One region of the Alcanivorax borkumensis SK2 genome, then DNA from elsewhere that is predicted to be linked to it. Evidence: predicted binding sites of a transcription regulator. Region 1 holds the regulator's gene; each other region holds the start of a gene.

Region 1 (3,146 bases):
CACTGTCGTTGTACATCCACATCCCTTTTTGTGGCAGTGTTTGCTACTACTGCGCGTGTAACCGCATCATTACTGCCAACAAGGCGCGCTCGGCAGACTACCTACGTTTACTGAAGCAGGAAATTCAACGCAAGGCCGTGCACGTGGACTCCCGTCGCCCCGTTACCCAGATGCACTGGGGCGGTGGCACCCCCACCTTTTTGGATGATGGCCAGCTAACTGAGCTGGTGTATGACCTGGCCCGCCACTTTAACCTTCGTGATGATGAACGCAGTGACTACGCTATCGAAATTGATCCGCGCACGGTGGATCAATCCCGCTTGGGCTTGCTACGAGGCCTAGGCTTCAACCGTGTTAGTTTGGGTGTACAGGATCTAGACCCTCGCGTGCAAAAGGCGGTCAATCGTGTGCAGCCCTATGAGCTGATCCGTGACACCATGGAATGGAGCCGCGATTTCGGTTTTCGCTCTATTAACACCGACTTGATTTACGGACTTCCTTGGCAATCGGAGTCCAGCTTAGCGCGTACTCTGGAGCAACTGCTAACTCTTCGTCCGGACCGCATCTCCCTTTATAATTACGCCCACCTGCCGGAGCGTTTCAAAATTCAGCGTCAGATTCAAGAGCACGCGCTACCGGATCCGGAAGAGAAGCTGAATATGTTGACCCGAGCGGGAAAAATGCTTAATGAGCAAGGCTATCGGTATATTGGCATGGACCATTTCGCACTGGAAAACGATAGCTTATCCATCGCGCAAGAAAATGGTCTGTTGCACCGTAATTTTCAGGGGTACACCCTCCATGGGGATGCAGATTTACTGGGCTTGGGCGTCAGCGCCATCAGCCAGATCGGTAACCTCTACGCTCAGAATCACAAGGCCTTGGACGATTGGCAAACGAGCCTTGAAGACCGCATTTTGCCAATCGAAAAAGGCTTTATGCTCAATCGCGACGACCAGATTCGTCGCGCGTTAATTATTCAATTACTCTGTGATTTATCCGTTGACATGCTTCAGTTTGGTGACACATGGGGCATCAATTTTGCGGATTATTTCGTCGATGCACTTACAGAGTGGTTAACGTTTGAGGCGCAAGGACTGGTAACGGTTGAGAATGACCGATTGTTCATTACCGAAACTGGGCGCTTGGTGAGCCGTGCATTGGTAATGCCTTTTGACCGTTACACCCAAAGGGAGCAAAGAACCCGATTTAGCCGGATTATTTAACCTTTATTCTACTATTTGCACCCTATACTCTAAGGGTGATGCTTTGCGCAGCGATCAACCGGAGTCAAACCGTGTCCCATCAAGTTTCCTGCAACGACTGCAGCCTCAGCCCAATTTGCCTGCCCTTAGCGGTAGCGCCAGCCCAGCTCGACCAGTTGGATCGAATTATTCACCGCGGACGGCCCTTAAAGCGGGGCGAACATCTTTTTCGCGCCACTGATGGGTTTTCCTCCGTTTACGCCGTGCGTTCTGGCGCCCTGAAGACCTATGTGGTCAGCGATGAGGGCGAGGAGCAAGTCACAGGCTTTTATCTGCCCGGCGAAGTGTTGGGTATGGATGGCATTAGCACAGCCCATCATGTCTCCAATGCAAAGGCCTTAGAAACGGCCACTGTTTGTGAAATTCCTTTCGCACAACTGGAGACCCTATCCCAGCAAATTCCGTCATTGCAGCACCATTTTTTCCGTCTGATGAGCAATGAAATTCGCTCGGACCGGGAACTGCACATGCTGCTCGGCAAAAAAAATGCCGACGATCGCGTAGCCTCCTTACTGCTATCGCTTTCTGCAAGGCATCAACGCCGTGGGCTAAGTGACAATATTTTTCGGCTTCCGATGTCTCGATATGATATCGCTAATTATCTTGGCATGGCCGTGGAAACCGTGAGCCGTATCTTTACTCGCTTCCAGCAACAACAGTGGCTGCGCGTCGATGGCCGGGAAATTGAAATTCTTGATCGTGGCAGCCTGTGTGGCCAGAACCATGACCCTGCGATGGAGTTACTACTATGACCGCCCCTATTGTTGCCATCCTTGATCGTGATCTGAAAGCAGACCAGCCTGCGCTGAGCAAAGCTCAGGTAATTGCGGCAGCCTCCCAGGCGCCCCTCCATGTCATCGTGAATGCCTATTCTTCTGCCATGGTTAGGGCTGTGGGTCTGGATACGGAGCGCCGAAAGGCCGCGAAGCAGCAAATTCATGATGCTTGGCACAAACGGATCACCCAGCTGCTAGGACAAGAGCGTGCTGAGATCAGCGTGCTGTGGGAAAAAGACAGCATGGACGGTTTACGCAAGGCCATTGTGGCCCAAAAGCCATCGTTGGCTGTCGTCCACACCAGTGACGACAGCGCCCTACGCCGCCACCTATTCACGCCCCGCGATTGGCAATTAATTCGTAAGGCGCCTTGCTCTGTGTTGTGTGTACACAGCCGCCAATGGAACAAACCACCGCGAATCTTGGCCGCTCTAGATCCAGGCACCGGGGAGGCCTTAGACGACAAGCTGTCTATTCATGTTCTTGACTGCGCTCGTCGATACTCCACCCTGCTCGGTGCGGACCTCACTGCCTGCCATGTGCTCGACGAAATGGATGAGGGCTTAATCATGGTGGCCGGTGAAGCCATTCCTGATTACACCGCCAGTATGGAAAAAGTGCGCAGCTTCCATCGGGATAACTTTTTCCAGTTTGGCGCTACCCAGGGCCTGGATAAGCAGCAGATGTGTACGCTCAGTGGTCCGATCGCACAAACCTTGGCCAGCCACTGTGAGCAAAATGATGTGGATCTAATGGTGCTGGGTACAGTACACCGTAATTTGCCCGAAAGGTTGTTGCTTGGTTCAACGGCAGAGTCGGTGATTACCAAGGCGAATGCGGATGTTTTGGTGGTAAAACCAGATGGATTTCAGTCCCCCTGGATTGATTAACAGTAGCAAATCAAGAGAGGCTAACGTTATGTCTGACAAGAAGGATTTTACTGCGCGTGCTCGTCAGCAACTTGAAGACTGGGATTATCAGCTCGATCGCCTAACGGCACGACTGAATGATTTGCGTGATGAGTGGCGTGAAGATGCCAAGGAAAAGATTGCTGAAATGAAGCATCGCCGTAAAGAATTTGAAAACAAGCTAGAGCGGTTGGAGT
Region 2 (3,146 bases), 1.0 Mb from region 1:
CCAAAGAGAAGCTGACCGGTAATGAATCGCTGACTCTGGAGGTGGAAATTGAGCCTGAATTGGATGATCAGCCTCAGTCCATCGATCTGGATGTGGTCTATCAGGATGACGACCTGATCGTGATTAACAAGCCCACCGGGCTAGTGGTTCACCCGGCCGCAGGCCACGCAGATGGCACATTGCTTAACGGGTTGCTTCACTTGGACGAACGCCTTAACAGCCTGCCCCGTGCGGGTATTGTTCACCGTTTGGACCGTGATACTACCGGGTTAATGGTGGTGGCCCGTTCTCTAGAAGCTCATCAGAGCCTGGTGGCGCAACTACAAGATAAAAGTCTGTTTCGGCAATACGAGGCCATTGCGGTGGGGGTGATGACTGGCGGTGGCAAGGTGGATGCGCCCATGGGGCGTCATCCGGTGGACCGTAAGAAGCAGGCGGTAGTGAAAACCGGCGGAAAAAATGCGGTGACTCACTACCGGGTGCTTGATCGTTACCGGGCTCACACCCGGATTCAGGTGCAACTGGAAACCGGTCGTACCCATCAAATTCGCGTTCATATGGCCCATCGCAACTATCCGCTGGTGGGTGATCCGCTCTACGGAGGTCGCCTCAAGCAGCCAGCCGGTGCCACCGAAGCGTTGCGTCAGGCGCTGCATAAATTTCCCCGCCAAGCGCTACATGCCCGGAAATTGGGGCTGATCCACCCGGCTAGGGGAGAGTATTGTGAGTTTCAAGCTGAATTGCCGGCGGATATGACTAGCCTGATTGTCGCGTTGGAAAATGACATCAAAGACGAATAGGTCACCCCCCGCTTAGCCTCAATCAGGCGTGTTGTTCAATATGAGCGGGGGAAGGGGGCCTGCGCCCCTTCATGATCAAGGAGCCGGAAATGTCACTACCGGACAAGAGTGAGTGGTTGTGCCCGGATTGGAATCCACACCCGGCAGTGCGGGTATGTGTGACCACCCGGGCTGGCGATCTCTCCCCTAAACCTTGGAACGGTTTAAATTTGGGGCTGAATTGTGGTGACCAGCCTGAGCGAGTGGAGCGGGCGCGCCACCATGTGGAGAAACAATTACAGGCGGATCATCCTGCGGCCTGGTTGTGGCAGGTCCATGGCAAACGGGTGATGCGGGCAGATGAGCAGAATAATGAGGCAGACGGTGTTTGGACCGATCAGCAGCGTTGGCCTTGTGTCGTGCTGACGGCTGATTGTTTGCCCGTGTTGCTCGCTCGCAAGGATGGCACGGCGGTGGCGGCGGTGCATGCCGGTTGGCGCGGCTTGCAAGCGGGCATTATCGCCGAAGGGGTCGCTCGTATTGCTCCCAGCGGTGAGCCAGTGAGTGCTTGGCTAGGGCCGGCCATTTGTGGGCAGTGTTATCAGGTGGGGGATGACGTGTATCGCGCTTTCACCATGGGTCGCCCGGCTTTTGAGCCTGCCTTCAAGAAAGATGCTACCCCTAATCATTGGCGGTTTTCTGTGGCCCACGCTGCCATTATTGAGCTGGCCCTGTTGGGCATCGACGATGTTCATGGTGGAGATCTTTGCACGGCCTGTGATTTGTCCCGCTTTTACTCCTATCGTAAGGAAGGCCAAACGGGTCGGTTCGCCTCACTGATCTGGCTTGATGGATGAAAACAGGGATTGTTAAGCGGGGAGGGTGAGTGGACTCCGCTATATGGGCTGTTTTTTCTTTTATCCAAAAACAAAGAGGCTGCGATCCAGGATTGGGCGCGGCCTCTTTGCTTTAAGGCTATGGTCATGCTTGTTATTGCGCGGTATCAATTCGCTATTTCCAAAAAACAATTAACCTTGAAGCTGGCCCAATCGGACCCATCTATGATTCAGTTGATAGATAACCGGTGATCACATTGGCCTTGCCGACAGGGAGGCGTTGTGTGGATCACGACCGGATAGGAGAGCGATACAATGCGAATGGATAAACTCACTGCCCGCCTGCAGGAAGCGCTGTCAGACGCGCAATCCTTGGCCGTGGGGCAGGGTAATAGCACCATTGAGCCAGTTCATCTGATGTTGGCGTTGATGCAGCAGCAGGGAGGCGCCGCTCGGCCGTTGTTGGAAAAAGCAGGCGCCAACGTTGCCGATGTGATTACCGCCCTGAACATGGCTGTGGACAAGCTGCCCACGGTGACTAACTTCAATGGTGATGTGCAGATGGGACAAGCCACCGGGCGGATGCTGAATATTGCCGACCGGGAAGCTCAGCAGCGCGGTGACCAGTATCTTTCTACGGAAGTGGTGTTGCTGGCGGCCTGTGACGATAGCGGTGAGCTGGGTAAGCTGTTTAAGAATGCCGGCGTCACTCGTAAGGTGCTGGCTGAAAAAATTGCTGAAGTACGAGGGGGCGAAACGGTGAACGATCCCAACGCGGAAGACAAACGTGAAGCGCTAGATAAGTACACCGTGAACCTGACCGAGCGAGCGGAATCCGGCAAGCTTGACCCGGTGATCGGCCGGGACGACGAAATTCGCCGTACTATTCAGGTCTTGCAGCGTCGCACCAAGAACAACCCGGTATTGATCGGTGAGCCCGGGGTGGGCAAGACCGCCATTGTCGAAGGCCTTGCTCAGCGTATTGTGAATGGCGAAGTCCCTGAAGGCTTGAAGGACAAGCAAGTGCTCTCGCTGGATATGGCCGCGCTGATCGCGGGTGCTAAATATCGAGGAGAGTTCGAAGAGCGCTTGAAAGCGGTACTCAACGAGTTGGCTAAGCAGGAAGGGCGCATCATTCTTTTCATTGATGAGCTGCATACCATGGTCGGCGCCGGCAAGGGTGAAGGGTCCATGGATGCGGGCAATATGCTCAAGCCGGCACTGGCTCGGGGTGAGCTGCACTGTGTGGGTGCTACCACGCTGGACGAATACCGGCAGTACATTGAGAAAGATGCCGCGCTGGAGCGTCGTTTTCAGAAAGTGCTGGTGGATGAGCCCACGGTGGAAGACACCATTGCCATTCTGCGGGGCTTGAAAGAGCGTTACGAAGTTCACCATGGCGTGGACATCACCGATGGCGCCATCATTGCCGCTGCTCGCTTGAGTCATCGCTACATTACCGATCGACAACTGCCGGATAAGGCCATTGATCTGATCGACGAGGCCGGCAGCCGTATCCGTATGGAAATCG
Region 3 (3,146 bases), 680 kb from region 1:
GTATCGCCAAACTCAACTGTTCTCTGCCACATTCAATGACGATGTGATGAACCTCTCCCGCCGCTGGACGCAAGATGCTGAAATCGTGGAGATAGAGCCAACCCAAGTCACCACTGATACCGTAGAGCAAAAGGTCTACATCACTAATACAGACGACAAGTTCAAGCTGCTCTATAACCTCATTACCGGCATGAACATGGACAAGGTCATCGTATTTGCCAACCGTCGAGACATTACTCGCCGGGTGTGCGACCGGCTACAAAAGCGGGGGCTTAAAGTCTCCCTGATTTCCGGCGACGTCCCACAAACTCAACGAAGCAAAACACTGGAGCGCTTCCGAGCCGGCGACTTGCAAGTGCTTATTGCCACGGACGTGGCCGGCCGCGGCATCCACATTGATGGCGTCTCTCACGTAGTGAATTACAATCTGCCTGAAGATCCGGAAGACTATGTGCACCGCATTGGTCGTACCGGTCGCGCTGGTGCCAGCGGTATGTCGATCAGCTTCGCCTGTGAAGATGACGCCTTCCTGCTACCAGAGCTGGAAAACGCCATCGGCATGAAACTGGAATGCGAATACCCCCCCGCCGACCTGCTGGCGGAAAGGGAGAGGTCAGCCTCCGCGAAAGCGCCAGACGCAGAGAAAAAGGACTGACCATGGCAACGCGAATCAGCCCTACGCAGGGAAAAGCCCTATTTGATCAAGGTAACACTCTGTTCATCGACATCCGCGACCCGGCAAGTTTTGCTGCAGGGCACCTGCAAGGTGCCCTGCATTTAAGTCAGGCCAATGTGGATCAGTTTCTAGCCAACACCGCACAGGAACGGGCATTGGTGGTGTACTGCTACCATGGTAATAGTAGTCAAAGTACGTCGGACTGGTTGAGTGAGCAGGGTTTCAACAACGTGGTCAGCCTGGATGGGGGCTACGACGTATTCCGCCAGCAATTTCCGGAGTGCATAGAGGAAATAGCGTAGTTAAGCTCTTTAGAAACAATGCGTTGCATGCCCATAAAAAACTAAAAAGGAAGGCGGATATTATTCACTACACTCTCCGCCCTCCTTTACTACTTAATTTCCAACGCGTGGTTGCATCAATTAAACGTATTACATGCAACGCCAACCGCTTTTAGAAACGATAGCCCACACCGACCATATAAACCCAAGGGTCAATTTCCACATCGATTTTGTCCACCCGGACATCGTTCACGTACAGGCGTGCTTCGGTATCAATATCGATATTCCAGATGCTGACATTGAAGAGCCAGTTTTCATCAATGATGACATCCGCCCCGACTTCCCAAGCAAACCCGATTGAATTACTCAGCTTAACATCCACATCGGCGCCGCCCACCAATGGACTCACCACCGCGTCATCAATGCTGTCATCGAAAAATAACGTGTAGTTCACGCCAGCCCCAAGATAGCCGCGCACAGGACCTAGCTGAGGAGCATAAAACTGTGCCAGTAACGTAGGCGGCAAATGGCTAGTCTCACCAATCGAAACACCTGAGCCCCCCGTGTCTAAAATGATGTCATGGGTAAATGGTGTCGCCCCGACCAGCTCAACACCGATGTTATCTGTAACCATATAAGAGAATGTCAGGCCCAGCTGAGTATCGTCATCCACATCCACACCCACCCCGCCAACCGCAGGCAATGCGGGGTTGAAGCTATCGCTACTCACATCCGGATCAACCTTAATGCCACCCATTCGCACAATGAAGTCACCTGACTGGTGTGCCATGGCTGGCGCTGTCACCAACATTGTTGACAGCAGCAATACGTTTTTTCCCGGTCCTCGCAGTTTCATATTCATCCCCTTTGTTAAAACCAAGCCCTTTGTGAAATCCACAGTAATGATGGTTTACGATGGAGAGCCCATTGAACGCCACCTCCGACCTCACGACATTGCGCTGCATCAATAAACGACCAGGCTACTGATCAGGCTTTAACCAACTATTTCACCATAAATTGCCGGCGCCACTACGCCGTAGTGGCAGACTAACCGCCCCGGTAAAGACGTCTTTCGACGGGCAGGGGATAGATGTTTAACATTCGACATTAGGGGCAACAGACAAACACTGCATATATCTTGATTAATAAGCCGCTGACACTCTCGGCGCGCCCCCAAAATGCACCCTCTTGACCCAGAATCAGGGATAGATTGCGAGCCAGCCTGAAAAACCAAGCATACAATACGTTTTCAGAGGCGACTTTACGGCATTTCAGCTCAGCTCCTTACCTTTATTAGGTTAGCACTAGCGCCTCGGATAGCAGTCTCACCGGTTACATACAGGCTAGAATGAATACCGCACAATATAGTTACTGCTTCACCTCTATTGATAGATAGCAGACCGTTTATCTCCTGAATCCAGACTCGCCGATAACACCATTCTCCAGCATTCGAAAAAACGAGGTTTATCACCATGTCCTCCAGCGAACTGATTAGCGCCCTACGCGATGCTCACAAGGCTCACCTGCTTCAACAATTGCAAGCAACAGAGCACTGGCATGCCTTGATGGTGCAGACCAGCAATCTCCTTACGGATATCCCGCTCGGCACCCTAGTGGATCAAGACAGCCTGGTTCTGGTGGTCGATCAATGGTTGCAGGAAGCTCTCAGTGCCCGTGGCTTACAGGATGTCATTAGCGATGTCAGCCACGCGCTCTGGGAAGCCGCCGAACAGGATGACACCACCCTTGGCGAGCTACTTCGCGAAGAACATTTCGAAGCTATCCTTGAACAAATATTGAAACTGCAAAGCTTACGAGAGAGAGCCATCCATTCCGCCATGAACCACCCTTTAGTCAGCGAAATGGTTAGCGAAATGCTCTATACCGGCATCAAGAATTTTTTGCTGGAAGAAAATGCTCTAGCCAAACTGCCTGGCGTTAGCAGCGTAATGAAAATCGGTCGCAAGAGTATGGTCGGCAAAGCCATGGGAGGCATGGAAGAATCCATCCGCGTGTATCTGCAAAAGAATATTCGCGTCACCCTGAAAACCGGCGAACAATGGTTGAACAAGCAGCTCACCAACGAGCGTATTCAACAACTGGCCCGCGACGGCTACCTCCGTGTCTCACCACTTAAACCCGCTGATTACATGTCTATGGTTCCCAAAGGAACCGTAGACGAAGTAGTC
Region 4 (3,146 bases), 1.5 Mb from region 1:
GGATCACGTGCGCTTCAGCGTCGCCGCCTACGGCATCGGCCTGGATCTGACCCTGCGCGAAGTGCAGAACCAGTTGAAAGAAAAAGGCCACCCCTGGGAACGGGCCAAAGCCTTCGACGGCGCCGCCCCGGTATCCGGCTTTATCGATGCCCGCGGTATCTCGGTGCGCCAGGACCTGGGCGTTACCCTAGAACTTAACGACGCCGTAAAACAACACGGCCACACCGGCCAAATGCTGTTCCCCACCTTCGAGCTGTTATCGGAAATCAGCCAGACCTTCACCTTGGAACCAGGCGATGTAGTTTTCACCGGCACCCCCGCCGGCGTCGGTCCGCTGAACAGCGGCGACAAGTTCACCGCCAGGCTGGGCAACATCATTCAGGTGTTTGGCTCCGTCGCCTGATAACGGCACAACTCCCGCCGCCGCCTTCCTGGCCCCTCATGATGGGAGCACCCCAGGAACCGCGAAACCGCCAAACACGGTGTTGAATACGGGGATCTCCAGTAGCCTTGGAGCCATAGTGAGGCGCAACGCGCCTCTATGTGATGACCAAAGCAAAACTGCCTGTGAGATTTCTGAGCATGAATGTTTACATCGCGAAGCCCCCAAGGGCGGCATACGGCGTATGTCAGAACAGGTTATCGCTCAGCGATCAAACCACCTAGCCCCTCTCATTACACCCGCACTTATGCCCCAAGCCGCTTTGTGCCAAGCTGCACATTGAGCTAGCAGTGAGGGCAAGCCCCATGAAGAAACTGAAAAACGAGAAAGAGCTGGTCAAGAAAGCCATACAGATAGGGGTCGCCTACGCAGAGAAACGCGGCGTGGTGGAATTTGAAGCAACCGATTCTGCCTCCGAGAAGTTGCTCTATATTTATCGCCTGCTGGTCCATGACAAGATCATCCAGCCATTACCAGAGGACCAGGTGTCGCAACCCACGATTCAGCACAAGCTGGCGATCTGGGCCTCTAAACAACCGTAATGAAACAATAACGCCGTGCTATGGGCTCTGGGTCTTACGCGCGGCAAACACCGTACCCAGCAAAATAATAGCGAGCAGGGCAGCGGTGTCGCTGCCCAAATTACGGTCGTTGATAGCGCTATTATCCTCTGTGAAATAGCGCTCTAACCGTGATTACATCATCCGAAAGTGTTTTCGCAAATTTTCGTTGACCCAGCCGCCCAGCCGTTCACGACCAATACCGTCGACAAAATCCCGCACCTGCTGCGTATAGGCACGATCTTCTTCAAGAATATGGTGGAACAGCCACTTTTCCAAAACCCGCAATAGCGACTCTGCCACGTCGACACCCTCTTCATGACGCCGCAGCAGGGACTCAATGTGAAAGATGAACTTGCGATGCTGAGAGTGGTGATCATCCAGCTTGTCGTAGCCGGCCCGCTCCATCAGTGCTTCCTCAAAACTGAAGTGGGATTCGGTGTAGTCCACCAGATCATAGAGCACTCGGGCCACGCCCAGTTGGGCGCCAGGCTGGCCGACTAGACGGTCTAGGTCGTTGATGTAATCCACGATGCGTTTATGCTGCTGGTCGATGACCAAAATGCCCAGTTCATAGGCCGGGCCCCATACGAGGCGCATGATCCCTCTCCGGTTAGTGGTGTGGAGGCAAGCAATATGGGCTTTACGCTAGCAGCGGGCAGGGTAGCCGATGTAGACATAGATCAATGTTTAAACAGCAGTGTGCTGAGTAAAGTCCACAGCCGAGAAAACCGTCCTCCTACAGACGGTGAGGGTTAAAAGCGGGATAATGACCGCCACAGCCATTCCTCGACTCGGTAGCCCCGCCATGGAAATCAACGTCAACTTCCTCGATAACCTTCGTTTGGAAGCCAAGTTCGACGACTTTACTGTCATCACAGACCAGCCCATCCGCTACAAGGGCGATGGCTCAGCACCCAGCCCATTTGATTATTTCCTGGCATCGTCGGCCATGTGCGCGGCCTATTTTGTGAAGGTGTACTGCAAGGCGCGGGATATCCCCACCGATAATATCCGCTTGTCGCAGAACAACATCGTTGACCCGGAGGACCGCTACAACCAGATCTTCAAGATTCAGGTTGAGCTACCGGAGGATATTTCCGACAAGGACCGCCAGGGGATACTTCGCTCGATTGATCGCTGCACGGTGAAGAAGGTGGTCCAGACCGGGCCTGACTTCCAGATCGAGCAGGTGGACAGCCTCACCGAAGACGCCCAGGCCCTGCTGATGGTGGAACCGGACGAGGCCCACCGTACCTTTATTGAAGGCAAAGACCTGCCGCTGGAGCAGACCATCGCCAACATGACCGCGATCCTCGCGAAATTGGGGATGAAGATCGAGATCGCCTCCTGGCGCAACATCGTTCCCCATGTGTGGTCTCTGCACGTGCGCGACGCCGCCTCCCCCATGTGCTTTACCAACGGTAAGGGCGCCACCAAGGAAGCCGCGCTATGTTCAGCACTGGGCGAATTCATCGAACGCCTAAACTGCAATTTCTTCTACAACGACCAGTTCTTCGGGGAAGAGATCGCCAACAGCAACTTTGTCCATTACCCCAACGAAAAGTGGTTCAAACCCGGGCCCAACGACGCGCTACCCGAGGGCATTCTGGATGACTACTGTTTGGGCATCTATAACCCGGAAGGGGAGTTGGGCGGTTCCAACCTGATTGATACCAACTCCGGCCGTGCCGACCGGGGCATCTGCTCATTACCGTTCGTTCGCCAGTCCGACGGCGAGACCGTGTATTTCCCCTCCAATCTCATTGAAAACCTGTTCCTGAGTAACGGCATGAGTGCCGGCAATACTTTGGCCGAAGCCAAGGTGCAATGCCTGTCGGAAATTTTTGAACGGGCGGTGAAGAAGCACATCATTGAAGAAGAGATTGCCCTGCCGGATGTGCCCCAAGAAGTATTGGCCAAGTATCCCGGCATTGTTGAAGGTATCACCGCCCTGGAGGAACAGGGTTTCCCGGTACTGGTGAAAGACGCCTCTCTAGGCGGGCAGTTTCCGGTTATGTGCGTAACGCTGATGAACCCGCGCACCGGCGGGGTTTTTGCCTCCTTTGGTGCCCACCCAAGCTTCGAAGTCGCACTGGAACGCAGCCTTACCGAGCTGCTGCAAGGTCGCAGCTTCGAAGGCC

The links. Region 1 encodes FNR, which switches genes on or off when oxygen is low (the NO sensors DNR and NnrR bind a similar motif). Its sites were predicted from a motif close to TTGATNTANATCAA; they were not measured.
Region 2: the regulator FNR is predicted to act here: its motif matches at 1,773-1,786, upstream of clpB (ATP-dependent chaperone ClpB).
Region 3: the regulator FNR is predicted to act here: its motif matches at 1,912-1,925, upstream of ABO_RS09895 (OmpW/AlkL family protein).
Region 4: the regulator FNR is predicted to act here: its motif matches at 1,676-1,689, upstream of ABO_RS00325 (bacteriohemerythrin).

What each region holds. Positions count from the first base shown of each region.
Region 1 is NC_008260.1:1,520,588-1,523,733, reverse strand. It holds gene hemN (oxygen-independent coproporphyrinogen III oxidase) at 1-1,226, shown strand, start outside; gene fnr (fumarate/nitrate reduction transcriptional regulator Fnr) at 1,265-2,017, shown strand; gene ABO_RS06935 (universal stress protein) at 2,014-2,931, shown strand; gene ABO_RS06930 (hypothetical protein) at 2,960-3,146, shown strand, end outside.
Region 2 is NC_008260.1:517,521-520,666, forward strand. It holds gene rluD (23S rRNA pseudouridine(1911/1915/1917) synthase RluD) at 1-800, shown strand, start outside; gene pgeF (peptidoglycan editing factor PgeF) at 890-1,636, shown strand; gene clpB (ATP-dependent chaperone ClpB) at 1,931-3,146, shown strand, end outside.
Region 3 is NC_008260.1:2,197,960-2,201,105, forward strand. It holds gene rhlB (ATP-dependent RNA helicase RhlB) at 1-655, shown strand, start outside; gene glpE (thiosulfate sulfurtransferase GlpE) at 658-978, shown strand; gene ABO_RS09895 (OmpW/AlkL family protein) at 1,130-1,813, opposite strand; gene ABO_RS09900 (hypothetical protein) at 2,430-3,146, shown strand, end outside.
Region 4 is NC_008260.1:66,005-69,150, reverse strand. It holds gene ABO_RS00335 (fumarylacetoacetate hydrolase family protein) at 1-403, shown strand, start outside; gene ABO_RS00330 (DUF5062 family protein) at 748-984, shown strand; gene ABO_RS00325 (bacteriohemerythrin) at 1,138-1,602, opposite strand; gene ABO_RS00320 (OsmC domain/YcaO domain-containing protein) at 1,811-3,146, shown strand, end outside.